DNA from 3 places in the Paenibacillus sp. MAH-35 genome. Region 2 is predicted to be linked to each of the others. Evidence: riboswitches for the same ligand, from Rfam matches in the RefSeq annotation. Region 2 holds a riboswitch; each other region holds the start of a gene.

What was found. Region 2 has a riboswitch for cyclic di-AMP ahead of AC3Y2E_RS27280 (resuscitation-promoting factor). Riboswitches for the same ligand answer to the same signal wherever they lie in the genome.
Region 1: another riboswitch for cyclic di-AMP. It lies ahead of AC3Y2E_RS29810 (potassium channel family protein); the one in region 2 lies ahead of AC3Y2E_RS27280 (resuscitation-promoting factor).
Region 3: another riboswitch for cyclic di-AMP. It lies ahead of AC3Y2E_RS32805 (C40 family peptidase); the one in region 2 lies ahead of AC3Y2E_RS27280 (resuscitation-promoting factor).

What each region holds. Positions count from the first base shown of each region.
Region 1 is NZ_JBYUPU010000046.1:46,628-50,666, forward strand. Features, by position in the region: gene AC3Y2E_RS29805 (TrkH family potassium uptake protein) at 3-1,358, opposite strand; cyclic di-AMP (ydaO/yuaA leader) riboswitch at 1,610-1,760, shown strand; gene AC3Y2E_RS29810 (potassium channel family protein) at 1,893-2,555, shown strand; partial or broken gene AC3Y2E_RS29815 (Ktr system potassium transporter B) at 2,542-2,817, shown strand; gene AC3Y2E_RS29820 (potassium transporter TrkG) at 2,885-3,424, shown strand; gene AC3Y2E_RS29825 (potassium transporter TrkG) at 3,333-3,599, shown strand; partial or broken gene AC3Y2E_RS29830 ((2Fe-2S)-binding protein) at 4,035-4,039, opposite strand, start outside.
Region 2 is NZ_JBYUPU010000037.1:55,215-59,253, reverse strand. Features, by position in the region: gene AC3Y2E_RS27290 (ABC transporter permease) at 25-1,239, opposite strand; gene AC3Y2E_RS27285 (ABC transporter ATP-binding protein) at 1,236-1,982, opposite strand; cyclic di-AMP (ydaO/yuaA leader) riboswitch at 2,257-2,409, shown strand; gene AC3Y2E_RS27280 (resuscitation-promoting factor) at 2,759-3,817, shown strand; gene rnmV (ribonuclease M5) at 3,984-4,039, shown strand, end outside.
Region 3 is NZ_JBYUPU010000064.1:772-4,810, forward strand. Features, by position in the region: partial or broken gene AC3Y2E_RS32795 (LysR family transcriptional regulator) at 1-160, shown strand, start outside; gene AC3Y2E_RS32800 (cryptochrome/photolyase family protein) at 321-1,715, opposite strand; gene AC3Y2E_RS32805 (C40 family peptidase) at 2,052-2,522, opposite strand; cyclic di-AMP (ydaO/yuaA leader) riboswitch at 2,529-2,664, opposite strand; gene AC3Y2E_RS32810 (hypothetical protein) at 2,844-3,650, opposite strand; gene AC3Y2E_RS32815 (M1 family metallopeptidase) at 3,668-4,039, opposite strand, start outside.

The sequences.
Region 1 (4,039 bases), on a different contig from region 2:
CTCTAGCCAATAAGCACCTTCTCCTCAAGATAACGGAATTTCTCCCGACTTTGCTTTTGCGACAAAGCAAATGCCAGCGTCAATGGCCCGAGCCTGCCGATAAACATGGTCAGGATGATGATCAGCTTGCCGAGCGCGGAAAGCTCCGGTGTCAATCCCATGGATAAGCCCACTGTGCCGAAGGCCGATGTGACTTCAAACAGAACTTCCATAAAATCCTTCTGCAGGCTATGTTCGGTTAACGTAAGCAGAAAGGTGGCCGCGATGACTACGCCAACTGATATCACCATGACAGCTAAGGCACGCATAATAATCGATTGCGGAATTCTTCGATGCATGATTTGAACATCCCGCTTCCCTGTCACAATGCTGATTAACGTGAGCAGCAGAACGACAAAGGTAGTTGTCTTGATCCCTCCCCCGGTTGATCCGGAGGAAGCCCCAATGAACATCAGAAAAATCATAAAAAATTGAGAAGCCGTCATCATCGATGCGATATCGATGGTGTTAAATCCTGCCGTTCTCGTCACTACCCCCTGAAAAAATCCTGCCCACATTTTTTCTGATCCTGTCAATGCACCGAACGTGTCAGGATTAAATGATTCAATGGTTGTGATTACAAGAAAGCCTCCCGCACATAAAATCGCAGAAGTGGATAACACGATTTTGGAGTGAAGTGACAATTTGCGCCAGCTCCGATTTTTCCAAAGATCAAGAATGACGGTAAACCCCAGGCCGCCCATGATGAATAACAACGGAATTACGATATTAATCAGCGGATCTCCTACATATCGGCTCAAACTATCTGACCACAAGCCAAATCCCGCATTATTGAAAGATGAAACGGAGTGAAAGATACCGTAATAAAGCGCGGTTATAAAGTCCATGTCGCCCATCCAGCGAATCGTTAAAATAATGGCACCGAACGCTTCAATAACAACAGCTGCCGCAAAAATACCAAGCGACAGCTTCACGACTCCCTGCGTAGACAGCGCATTCGTCGATTGCTGAATAAGCAGCCGGTCCTTCAAGCCTATTTTTTTGCCCAACACGACCGCTACCAGGACGCTATATGTCATAAATCCGAGTCCGCCGATCTGAATCAGACACATAATAACAATTTGCCCAAACAAAGAGTAGGCTGTCCCTGTATCTACAACAACTAATCCTGTAACGCATACGGCTGACGTCGAAGTAAAAAGCGCGTCCAACCAACTGATACTGCTGCCGGATGCAGAAGAGACGGGCAAAGCTAGCAAAATCGCCCCTAACAAGATCGGAATGGCAAAACTTAGGAGAATGACTCGTGATGAAGTGAAATGAATAAGTGCAGTGGATCTGAATGGATGTACAGCCATAACCATCATCCCCTTTCCCAAGCTCTGCTCAAATAAACTGAAACCGGTTAAGCTTTATCTTCGTATTATTACCTGAAAGTACCGTTGCATTCAACCCTAAAGCCGCCTCGCATCCGAAGCATTTTTTATCCCCATAGCTGAAACAAGGGGGGACGGCGCGGAATTATAACTATGGGGGCAATCGATAATGGATGATCCGGGTCATCTGTTTACTTTGGAAATGAACTGCTTTATGATAGGGTACAACAACTTCATATTCATCGCTTAATCCTTAATGAAGGAGCGGGGGAACCAACGAAGCGTTTTTCGCTTCAGGGGTAAATTCTTTCATTTGCAGAAAGAACGGGGACTCTCAGACCCGAATCCGACAGCTAACCTCGTAGGCGTCATGAGAGAGAACATGAATGCGTCTTTGGTTTGTCCTGCCCTCACATTCCGAAGCTTGGCAGCAGAATTTCTCTGCTCCAAGCTTTTTTGTTCTTTTCCCGGAAAAACCGTCATACGGATCAATTTCTTTAGAAGGATGTGGAGGACATGAAAAAACAGTTTATTGTGATTGGTCTGGGCCGATTTGGGTCGAGCCTGGTGCGTACTTTGGTTCAAAATGGTCACGAAGTGCTCGCCGTTGATAAAGATGAGCAACTTGTTCAGGACATAGCCGGCATAGCAACCCATGCCGTTCAAGCCGATTGTACAGATGAAGGGGTGCTGAAAGAGCTTGGAGCGCGGAACTTTACTCATGCTATCGTGGCTATTGGCGATGATTTGCAAGCGAGCATTTTAACAACCTTATTGCTTAAAGAATTAAATATACCCAAAATAACAACCAAAGCCAAAAATGAAATGCATGGCCAGGTCCTATTTAAAATAGGCGCAGATCATATTGTATATCCGGAACGAGACATGGCTGCTCGTCTTGGAAAGCAGTTAAGCTCTGATAATCTGATTGACTACATCGAGTTGTCTCCCGACCACAATTTGGTTGAACTGAAGGCCCCACCTGCGATGAACGGCAAATCTCTACAACAATTAAATATTCGGGCCAAGTACGGGTGTACGATTATGGCGATCAAGAAGGGGGTTCATATCAATATTTCTCCGAAGGCGGAAGATGAAGTGAATACAGGGGATATTCTGGTAATAATCGGAAGCAATTCAGATATTCGAGACCTGGAAGACGACTATGAACAGAAATGAAAAACGTATTCATAGCCGTTCCCTATTCGCTATCCTTGTCTCTATTGTCAACCGGCTGAAGACGCGAACGAGCCCTCCCCAACTTATATTAATCGTCTTTTTTGGCTTGATCTGGTTCGGTGCTTTGCTTTTGACGCTCCCCTATTCATCCTCGTCGGGTCAATCGATCGGGCTGTTGAATGCCCTCTTTACGGCAACCTCCGCCATTTGTGTGAATGGCTTGGTTGTGGTGGATACAGGAAGTGTGTTCTCTACCTTCGGACAAGTCGTCATTATGATACTGATTCAGGTGGGCGGCCTTGGCTTTATGACCGTGCTATATTGTCATTGTGGATGTTTTCCGCAAACGTTCATGGCGCAAGTTATCGCTGCATGCCAAAGTTGTCTTGCTCGGTTCCGGCATTTTGTTTGCCGTAGGCTTCTGCTTGATTTATTTGCTGGAAAGCTGGAACCCCGCAACCTTCGGTTCCTTGTCTGCTGGGGAGCGGGTATGGGCCTCCCTGTTCCAAGGGGCTACGCCCAGAAGCTCCGGTTTTAATACCATTGACATCGGAAGCATGTTGGCCTCGTCACAATTCCTGATCATCATATTAATGTTCATTGGAGCCGCTTCAGGCGGAACCGGCGGTGGCATTAAAATCAATACGGTGTTTGTTCTTGTACTGGCAACCATTCATACGTTCCGCGGCGGCGGGCAAATTCACGCCTTCGAGCGCAAAATCGCAGGCGAGACGGTCATGCGCGCACTGGCTGTTGTGGTCCAGTTCCCTTGCCGTTGTGCTTTTGGTCTCCCTACTGCTGACGGTTTCGGAAGGCATGCTGGAGGAGCACTTTCTGGAGGTACTCTTCGAGGCCACTTCGGCCTCTAGTACAACCGGATTATCCATGGGCCTGACGAGCGATTTGTCTCCGCTTGGTAAAATCATCGTGACCATTACCATGTATGCCGGACGACTTGGTCCCCTCACACTGGCCTTTGCCCTAGCTCAAAAAAAGCGTTTATCCAAAATTGGCTACCCCGAGGATCATATTCTGATTGGCTAAACCATAACGGGGGCGGGTTTCCGCTCCTTTTTCTATCCGCTCCTACAAGGAGTAGTCCCAGCGTTGCTGCCACCAGCCGCCAATGAATCATTAGGATGAATAAATCTAGACAAAAGTACTTACCCTATTTCTGGATATTCTAAATGGGGAGGTTACATAATGGATATGGCTTGGATTGGGAAATCAGCCTTTTTGGTCATTGCCGGGATGCTGCTTCTTCGTATTGCGGGGAGAAAATCAATTTCTCAGATGAGCGTCGCTACAACTGTAATCATGATCTCAATCGGTACGACCATTGTTCAACCGATTGCCTACAATGAGCTATGGAAAGCAATTGGCTCCGCTGCGATCTTTATTGTCTCTCTGCTGATCCTTGAATATTTGCAACTGAAATTTGATTGGTTGGAGAACGTTTTAATATGTACATATCAGCTCCATCA
Region 2 (4,039 bases):
AATGTTAACTTGCGCTTGCTGGATTTATTCGGAATGACCGGAGGCCGCCCGGGTGCCTCGCATCCGGAATATCCAGGCAAGCGAAACGCCGAGGAGCGGGAGAGCCAGCAGCCATATTGTGAATACAGCTGGCCGGAACAAGGGCAGCGTCATGATCGCGATCTGGACGAGCTGGGCTGTGAACGCGATCCGGGCGGCCGAAGGACGGCGCAACGTGCCGGGAATCGGATATAGCGCGGTCCAGACGGAATGCCGGTGGTATCGTCCCAGTGTCGACAGCTGTACGTTCGTCATCACTTGGAACAGCACGTATACAACGGCGAACGTAAACGGACTTTCCGCGAACAGCAGGATGATGACCGCGAGCAGCGTGATTCTCATCGTGATGCCGAACAGTTCGGAGCGCAGCAGCGTAAGCGAGTACAAGTACCGGAAGGCGTTAGACGCGCGGAACGGTACGAGCCCGGCTAATCCGGACAGAAACCGGCGGGGCTTCACCCGGCTCGGCAGTTCTTCCACATCGATGAACCCGTTGAAAAATAACAGCATCGTCAGCCGGTGACCGGCTTCTTTTCTCCTTAAATACGGCCAATTGACGGGAATCCGGCGGGACAGACGAGCCCAGAGCGCGGCAGCGCCGATGGCCGCCAGGAGGACGATGGAAGCGGCTAAGATTTCGTACCGGTACAAGGTGTACAAGATGACCGCATCGGCTGCAAATCTGCAGATCCGGAAGCAGGCTCTGTGGCCGGTCCGTACGAAGGTGCTTTCCATCCAAGCTCCGAGCATGTTGGCGAATTTCAGCGCCAGCACGAACAACAGCAGAGCGAGGAACGGCTGGGCGTTCTCCCCGTATCCGTGCCGGTACAGCGGCATGCTCGCTGAAAAAGCGACGATCAAAAGGAACGATTGAGACAAGTAGCTGTACAGCATCGCGCCCCGGAAGTACGGTCCCATCCGGGCTTCCATCGGCAGGAGAAAGATCAGATCCGCTTCCCGCAACAGCGTCCGGATCGGGCTAACTGCGATAAAAGGCGTCAGCCATAAAGCGATGACGATTGCATACGGGAACGTTTCCGGTATGCGTCCAAGAGCTTTGCCGTAAAAATAGGAGGAGGCGATGAACGCGATCAGGAGAAACAGGAAAAATCCACTTTGCCCGGCATATGCCGTATACCGCGACACGATCTTCAGATGGGCCGACAACCGGTTTTTCCATAAAGCGGCTGCGGGGTTCATGTCGGTCCCCCTTTTACTAGCGTATAAAATACGTCGTCGAGCGTTGTATCGGGGACAGCCCCGGCGCTCCGGCGCAGCTCGTCGAGCGTCCCTTTCGACGCGATTCTCCCTCTGTTAAGGACGACATACCGGTCGCAATACGTTTCAAGCGTCGACAAAATATGAGAGCTGATCAAGAAGGCGGCGCCGTTCCGTTTGCGCTCCACCATCAGATCGAGCAGCGACCGGATGCCGAGCGGATCGAGTCCGAGGAACGGTTCGTCGATGACATACAGCGGAGGTTCGACAAGAAATGCGTTCATGATCATTACTTTTTGACGCATGCCCTTCGACAAGGTCTGAGGGAAGGAGTCCAGCTTCTCGGTCATGTCGAACTGGCCGGCGAGCGTTTTCGAGCGGCGTTTGAACTGCGTCTCATCGAGTCCGTAAGCCATAGCCGTCATTCGTAAATGTTCGCGGATCGTCAGTTCCTCGTACAGTTCGGGGGCTTCGGGCACATAGGCAAAGGAGGCGCGGTACTTCTCGGCGTTGTCCGACACGCGGAGCCCGTTCACCCGAACTTCTCCTTGCTGAGGGACGAGCAGCCCGAGGATATGTTTGATCGTCGTGCTTTTGCCTGCGCCGTTTAATCCGATCAGCCCGACCATCTCTCCGGAATCGATCGAAAACGAGAGTTCGTGGACGACCGGCCGGTTCCAGATGTAGCCGCCGGACATCCCCTGAATATGCAAAAACGGTTTCATAATGTTCCTCCACATGTAAGCTTTTACCTGTGGACATCATAACATTTTTGTTCGAGCAAATCACGTTAAAGCGCTTTCTTTTCGCGTTTGGCACACGAAGAAAGCGGCATAAAAGAATTAGACGAAGAAAAACAACGATTTGTTGCATAAAAAAAGTGAATTCTCGGTGATTTTTCCCCTTTTCGCATGAAAATCGGATTTATTTCCTCTTTACAGGTTTTTCATAAGGCTTTAATATAACGATCATAATGATTCTAACCGCATACCGCCATCGACTTACCCATCGCTGAGTTTCCGACAGGGAAACGGGGGAACCAAGTTATCTATGGGGTGAATACTGCACGAAGCCGTTCGCGGCGCTGTGCAATTAGGGCGACTCTCGCGTCCGAACCCGGCAGCTAACCTCGTAAGCGTGAAGAGAGAGGCACGATTGTCGGGCATTGATGCGCTCCCAAGTATGGGATGAGCATTCGATTCAACGCCGCGAGAAGAGTACCTCTTCGCCGCGGCTTTTATTTTCGCACAATTCGAAAATATTCCTGCATGGACAGAACATACCGGATCTGTCAACGATTGTAGCCCGAAGCCTTACAACACGATGGCAATAGCGTGAATCATCCAAATTTAACCAGGTCACGTCAATTCTAGTCATGCGTAACACTCGACGGCGAGGCTGATGAAGGAGGACCGAAGAAGTGGGCGTTATTCAAAACGGAGAAACCCATGTAAAGCGATCATCCAGCATGTCTTTCGCAATGCGATGGAAGCATGGAAACTTGCGTTTGATCTTAGTAGGCGCTTTGTTTTCAATCGTGATGACAATGATGTTCGTGCTGCTCATGCAAGGCACGTCTATCAAAAAAGTGGGGTTAGTGGTAAACGGGGAAGAGAAACACATAAAAACGAGACAAACTACATTGTCCGCTCTTCTGGAGGAACAGCAAATTCCGGTAAGCGAGCACGACCGGGTTTCGGCGGTGCTTGGTACCGAGTTGAAGCATAACGATAAGTTTCATATCCAGCATACAATCCCGGTGCAGCTCACGGCTGACGGCAGAACCGAAACGTTATACACGGTCGGCAAAACCGTAGAGCAGACGCTGCAAGATCTCGGCATGGAGATCGGGGAACTCGACAAGCTGACGCCACCCGCGGAAGAAGCCGTAACGGAAGGTTCTCAAATTCAGATTGTCCGCGTGCACAAAGTTGTGGAAGACCAGACCGAAACGATTCCGTTCGAGACGGTCAAGCAAGACGATCCCAATCTGCTCAAGGGTAAGGAGCAGGTTGTATCGGAAGGCGTAGAAGGCGTACTTGCGAAGAAGATCGAGAAGGTATACGAAGACGGCGAGCTCGTAGCTGAGAATGTCGTCGATACGAAAGTTGCACAGGAAAGCGTTACTAAAGTGGTTGCGCTTGGAACCAAAAATCCGGTAGTCGTCTTGTCCGCCTCTTCGCCGAATATCGATGAGGTAGCGAAAGGCGACGTCAAATTCGGCTACAAGCAAATTTTGAATAATGTTACGCTAACCGCTTATTCCGTGGATGTTGCTTCAACAGGCAAGACCAGCGATCACCCCCAATACGGCATTACGTCTTCCGGCGCCAAGGTAAGTGAAGGACGTACAATTGCGGTCGATCCGAAAGTCATCCCGATTGGCTGGTGGGTGTACATCGAAGGGATCGGTCTGCGCCGCGCCGAAGATACGGGCAGCGCTATCAAAGGCAACAAAATCGACGTTTACTTCGATAATCCCGACTATGCCAAGCGTTTCGGCCTGAAGCGTGGATACAAAGTCTATATTATCGGCAAAGAAAAGCCGGTAGATAATTAATGCTCCGCTGCAGTTTCGGGGCCTTCCGGCCCTATATATATTATTCAATTACCCGCAATACCGTTGATCGAAACGGGATCATTGGGTATATTGATATATAACAACAATGTGAAAGAAGAGGCGAGCCCTCTTCTTTTTGTTCGTACAAGGAAAGGAATCACAGAACATGATTCAAGAAATTATCGTGGTCGAAGGACGGGACGATACAGTCGCCATCAAGAG
Region 3 (4,039 bases), on a different contig from region 2:
CAGCATCGGGCGAAAGGAGATTGCGAGGGTGAGAGTCCCGCACATCCGGCTCGATAATCCGATCGGGCTGTACCGGAGAGCGGGGGACCCGCTGCCGCCTGCGGCGGGACGATTCGCCCGGACGATTGCCGGCTGGCCGGCTCCCCGGCCGGGCTTGTAAGCAGCGGAACCCTTGCCGGCTGACGAGGTTCCGCTCGGCTCTTTACCGGTGGCAACCGCTGCTGCTAGTACAAGCCCGGAGCTAATCCAGTATTGCGATAGAGGATGTCGGCCCGCTCACATGCGCATTGGAAGCTCATCCTATCAAGCTGCCTCTGTTTCTACTCGTCTGCGGAATCGCCGGAGCCGGGCTGTCCGTCCGGAACGCCGATACGGGCGCGAGCCTCGGCGATGAGGCGCTTGTATACTTCGATCGCGCGGGCGCGTGAAGCTTTCAGATCGACGACGGCATGCGGCAGCGGGCGGTGCACGTCCCGGTCCGACAAGCCGCGCTGGCCGGGGAGCCATCTGCGGATATATTCGCCGGAAGGGTCCCACGTCTCCGACTGGGTGACCGGGTTCATGATCCGGAAATACGGCGCGGCGTCATAACCGAGCGAGGCGGACCAGAGCCAGCCTCCCCGGTTCAGCACATTATCGGCATCGGTCAGCATCATCCGGAACGTTTGCTCGCCGAGCGTAAACGGCGCAAGCAAGTTTTTCGTCAGGAACATCGCCGTGACCATTCTTAGCCGGTTCGGCATGCTGCCCGTTTCGTTCAGTTGCGTCATCGCCGCATCGACGATCGGAATGCCGGTCCGCCCTTTTCTCCAGGCTTCGAAATGCCGGTCACCGAGCCCGGACAAGTCGTAATAGTGCTCATATTCGAAGAAAAGCGGGTCGAATACCGACTGGTACAAGTAAAAATCCCGCCAGGCGAGCTGCCGCTTCCACGCCTCGAAGTCCGGCTCCCCGAGCAGCTTGTCGTAGACGGTTCGAACCGAGATCGAGCCCGAATTGATGTAACCGCTCAGCCCGCTTGTCGCATCACCTGCATACGAATCCCTCCGCTGCGCATAATCCGGGAGCTTCTCGGCGATGAACCGCTCCAGTCTCTCTTCGGGCGCCTCCAGGCACACGTCTCCGCGGAACCGTTCCAGCGAGTAAGGGGGCGCATACCGCTGCCGGATCGATTCGTCCAGCACGAGCGTGCGCAAATCGGCCAGCCGGGTCGTCACAGGGGGCTGGAAATACGTATGCACGAATTCGCTCCATTTGCGGTAGAACGGGGTGAACACTTTATACGGCGATTGCCGCCCGGCGTAGCGGTGCAGTTCCTCTGGATCGGCCAGAGGCTGATCGGATATCGTCGTCAGCGGGATGCCGAGCCGGTGCAGCGTTTCATGAATGCTCGTATCCCGGTGTCTGGCGTAAGGAGTGTCGTCCCGGTGGAAGACCACCTCCGTCGCTTCGTGAACAAGCGCGATCTGCGGCACGATCTCCTCGGGCGTTCCGCATACGAGATTCAGTGTCTGGCCGTGATGCCGGTATAACGACTGAAGGCGGGCGAGCAGACCGAGGAAGCGGCGTCCGCTATGCGCACGGGCCCGTTCCGCGTTCAGGATGGCCGGATCGAGGATAAACAAGTGCAGGGAAGGGAGCCCGGTCCGGGCGATATAAGCGAAAGCGGGCATGTCGGTTACCCGCAGGTCTTTGCGATGGACAAACAGAATCATCGGGCCGTCCCCCCTAGAGCAGTGTAGAAAGCTTATCGGTGATACAAAACATTCGCAAAGACTCAGCCGTTTTCCTGCCGGAAGGGCGTAACCTCGCTGCCGATCGCGGATCCCGTCGCCGGCATCCGGTCCGCTCGAACAGTCCGTACACGTTCCGACAAGCGGTCGAATCCGGGAAGACGGTGAAAACCGGTGTCGGAGGCTATCCGCCCAAACCGTGCGGATTCGCCGCCCTGCCGCTTCCTGTCGGAAGAAGCGGGGATGAACGAAATCAAGCCCTGAAGGGCGAATGGTTCGCTCCTCCAGGGCTTGGGCTTGTCCGTTCCGCTGCCTGTATTACTTGGCTTCCGCCATGAACTGGTTGTACAGATCGTCACCAGCGATGCGGCGCGCGGTTACATAACGGGTTTTGTAGTACTTCTCGCTAAGCTTATTCTTCACTACCCCTTCGTTGGACGCCGAATGAATAAATTCGTCGTTGCCGAGGTAGATGCCGACGTGGGAAATGCCTTTGCCGTCGGTGTTAAAGAACACGAGGTCGCCGGGAATCAGATCGTTCTTGTCGACCCAGGTGCCCTCTTTGGCTTGGGCTTTCGATTGATGAGCCAGATCTACGCCGAATTGATTGAAGACGTACATCGTGAAGCCCGAGCAGTCGAAGCCTTTTGTGGTCGTTCCTGCGGTTCTGTACTTCACACCGATCAGCTCGTTCACGGTTTTCTCAAGCGTCGTTTCAGCGAAAGCGCTGCCAACGGAGGTGAAGAACAGTGCGACCACGGTGGTGATCATAATAAGTGCCTTTTTCAAGTGAAGCGGACTCCTTCCAGGTGCCTACGAGGTTAGCTGAGGGTTCGGTCGAAGGTGCCCTATGATCACTTTCCTGCGAGATCAATTCACCCGGAATGGTTCCCCCGTTTCCCGGCAAGCGGGAATTCGGCATGGTTCGATTTTTTTGTTTCCGGGTAATTATAATTCGCCTTTTAGCAACGATTTCCTCCTTTTGCGCAACATTTTTTTTGAAAAATCGAAATTTCGAATCCCAACGGCACAGAAAAACCCCTTTTCTGCGGAAGAAAAGGGGAACGGTGGAAGTCTCGCCTTGCTTGCAAATGCGGGAGCCTTAATCCGTCAGTCGGCATAGATGCGGTATTGAGAAGCGATCGTCCATAGCTTGAACACCATATCGGTGATATGGAGCATCTGCTGTACGATCAGAGCGGTCAACCCCGCCCAGATCAGGGAAGCCGATAAGGCGGCGGCCGTAAACGCCCCGGACAACGCGAGCAGCAAGCAGGCCAGCAGCACGATGGCCGGCAGCTTGCGGACGAACAGACCGAGTGACGATCCGAGTCCGCTTTCCGTCGTCCGGCCGAACTGGACGTACATGAAGAGAAGGCGGATCAGAAACCCGAATGCGGCATATCCCGCTGCCCAAGGCAGCAGCGCAAGCGAGAGGGAAGCGTAATCGGCGTGCTGGGCGAACGCTTTCTTGACCACCGGGAACAGCCAATATACGGGAGCCAGCGTTATCGCCATTTGCAAGACGTAGTAGAGGAAGAACGAACCGCTGAGCCGCTTGATGCCCTGCAAAAAGCGGTAGCCGGCATTCAGATGCGGATTCGCCAGAGAGTAGTAGACGCCCGCGTTCAGAACCGGTGTCAACAGCATCCGCGCCGCCGCAACTCCGACCAGCAGCCAGATGTACGGATGACTGATGTCGGTTTTCATAAGCCGGAATTGACTTTCGGCCAGGAACAGCTGCGAAGCGGCGGCAGACAGATGCTCGCCCGGGTACCGGTGCATCAGCGGAACGACGACCGATTTGACCAGCATCAGCAGCAGGAAGCCCCAGGTGAAATGATAAAGCCACAAGACGAGCAGGAGGAAGGATTGCGATAACGTATCTTTAAAGCCGTTCTTCATATAACGCATCATAGGCGGCAGTCACCTCCTCACCAGGCGAGCCCGTTCAACAAGATCTCGATCCATTTCGCGATTCCGATCGTCAGGCGCGCTTTCCATGTATCGTCGACATTCACTTGCATGAAGTTATTAATCCGCTTATGCTCGAGGATCATCGTCATCTGCGGATCGATCGCCGCCCATTCGAGAGGGGCTTCGCTCGTAATCGTATACAGCACCTGAGGGTCCCGTCCGTCCCACACTTTCTCCACATCGGACCCGTCCGTGAAATGGAAGCGGACTGGCACGTCCATATAATGGCCGCCATTTTTTTTGATTAGGACGGCGGTTTCGTAGATGGTTTTGCCGTCCTGCTTCATCGGCCGCGTCTGCACATGCTCGATGGAATAATCGGTCATGCC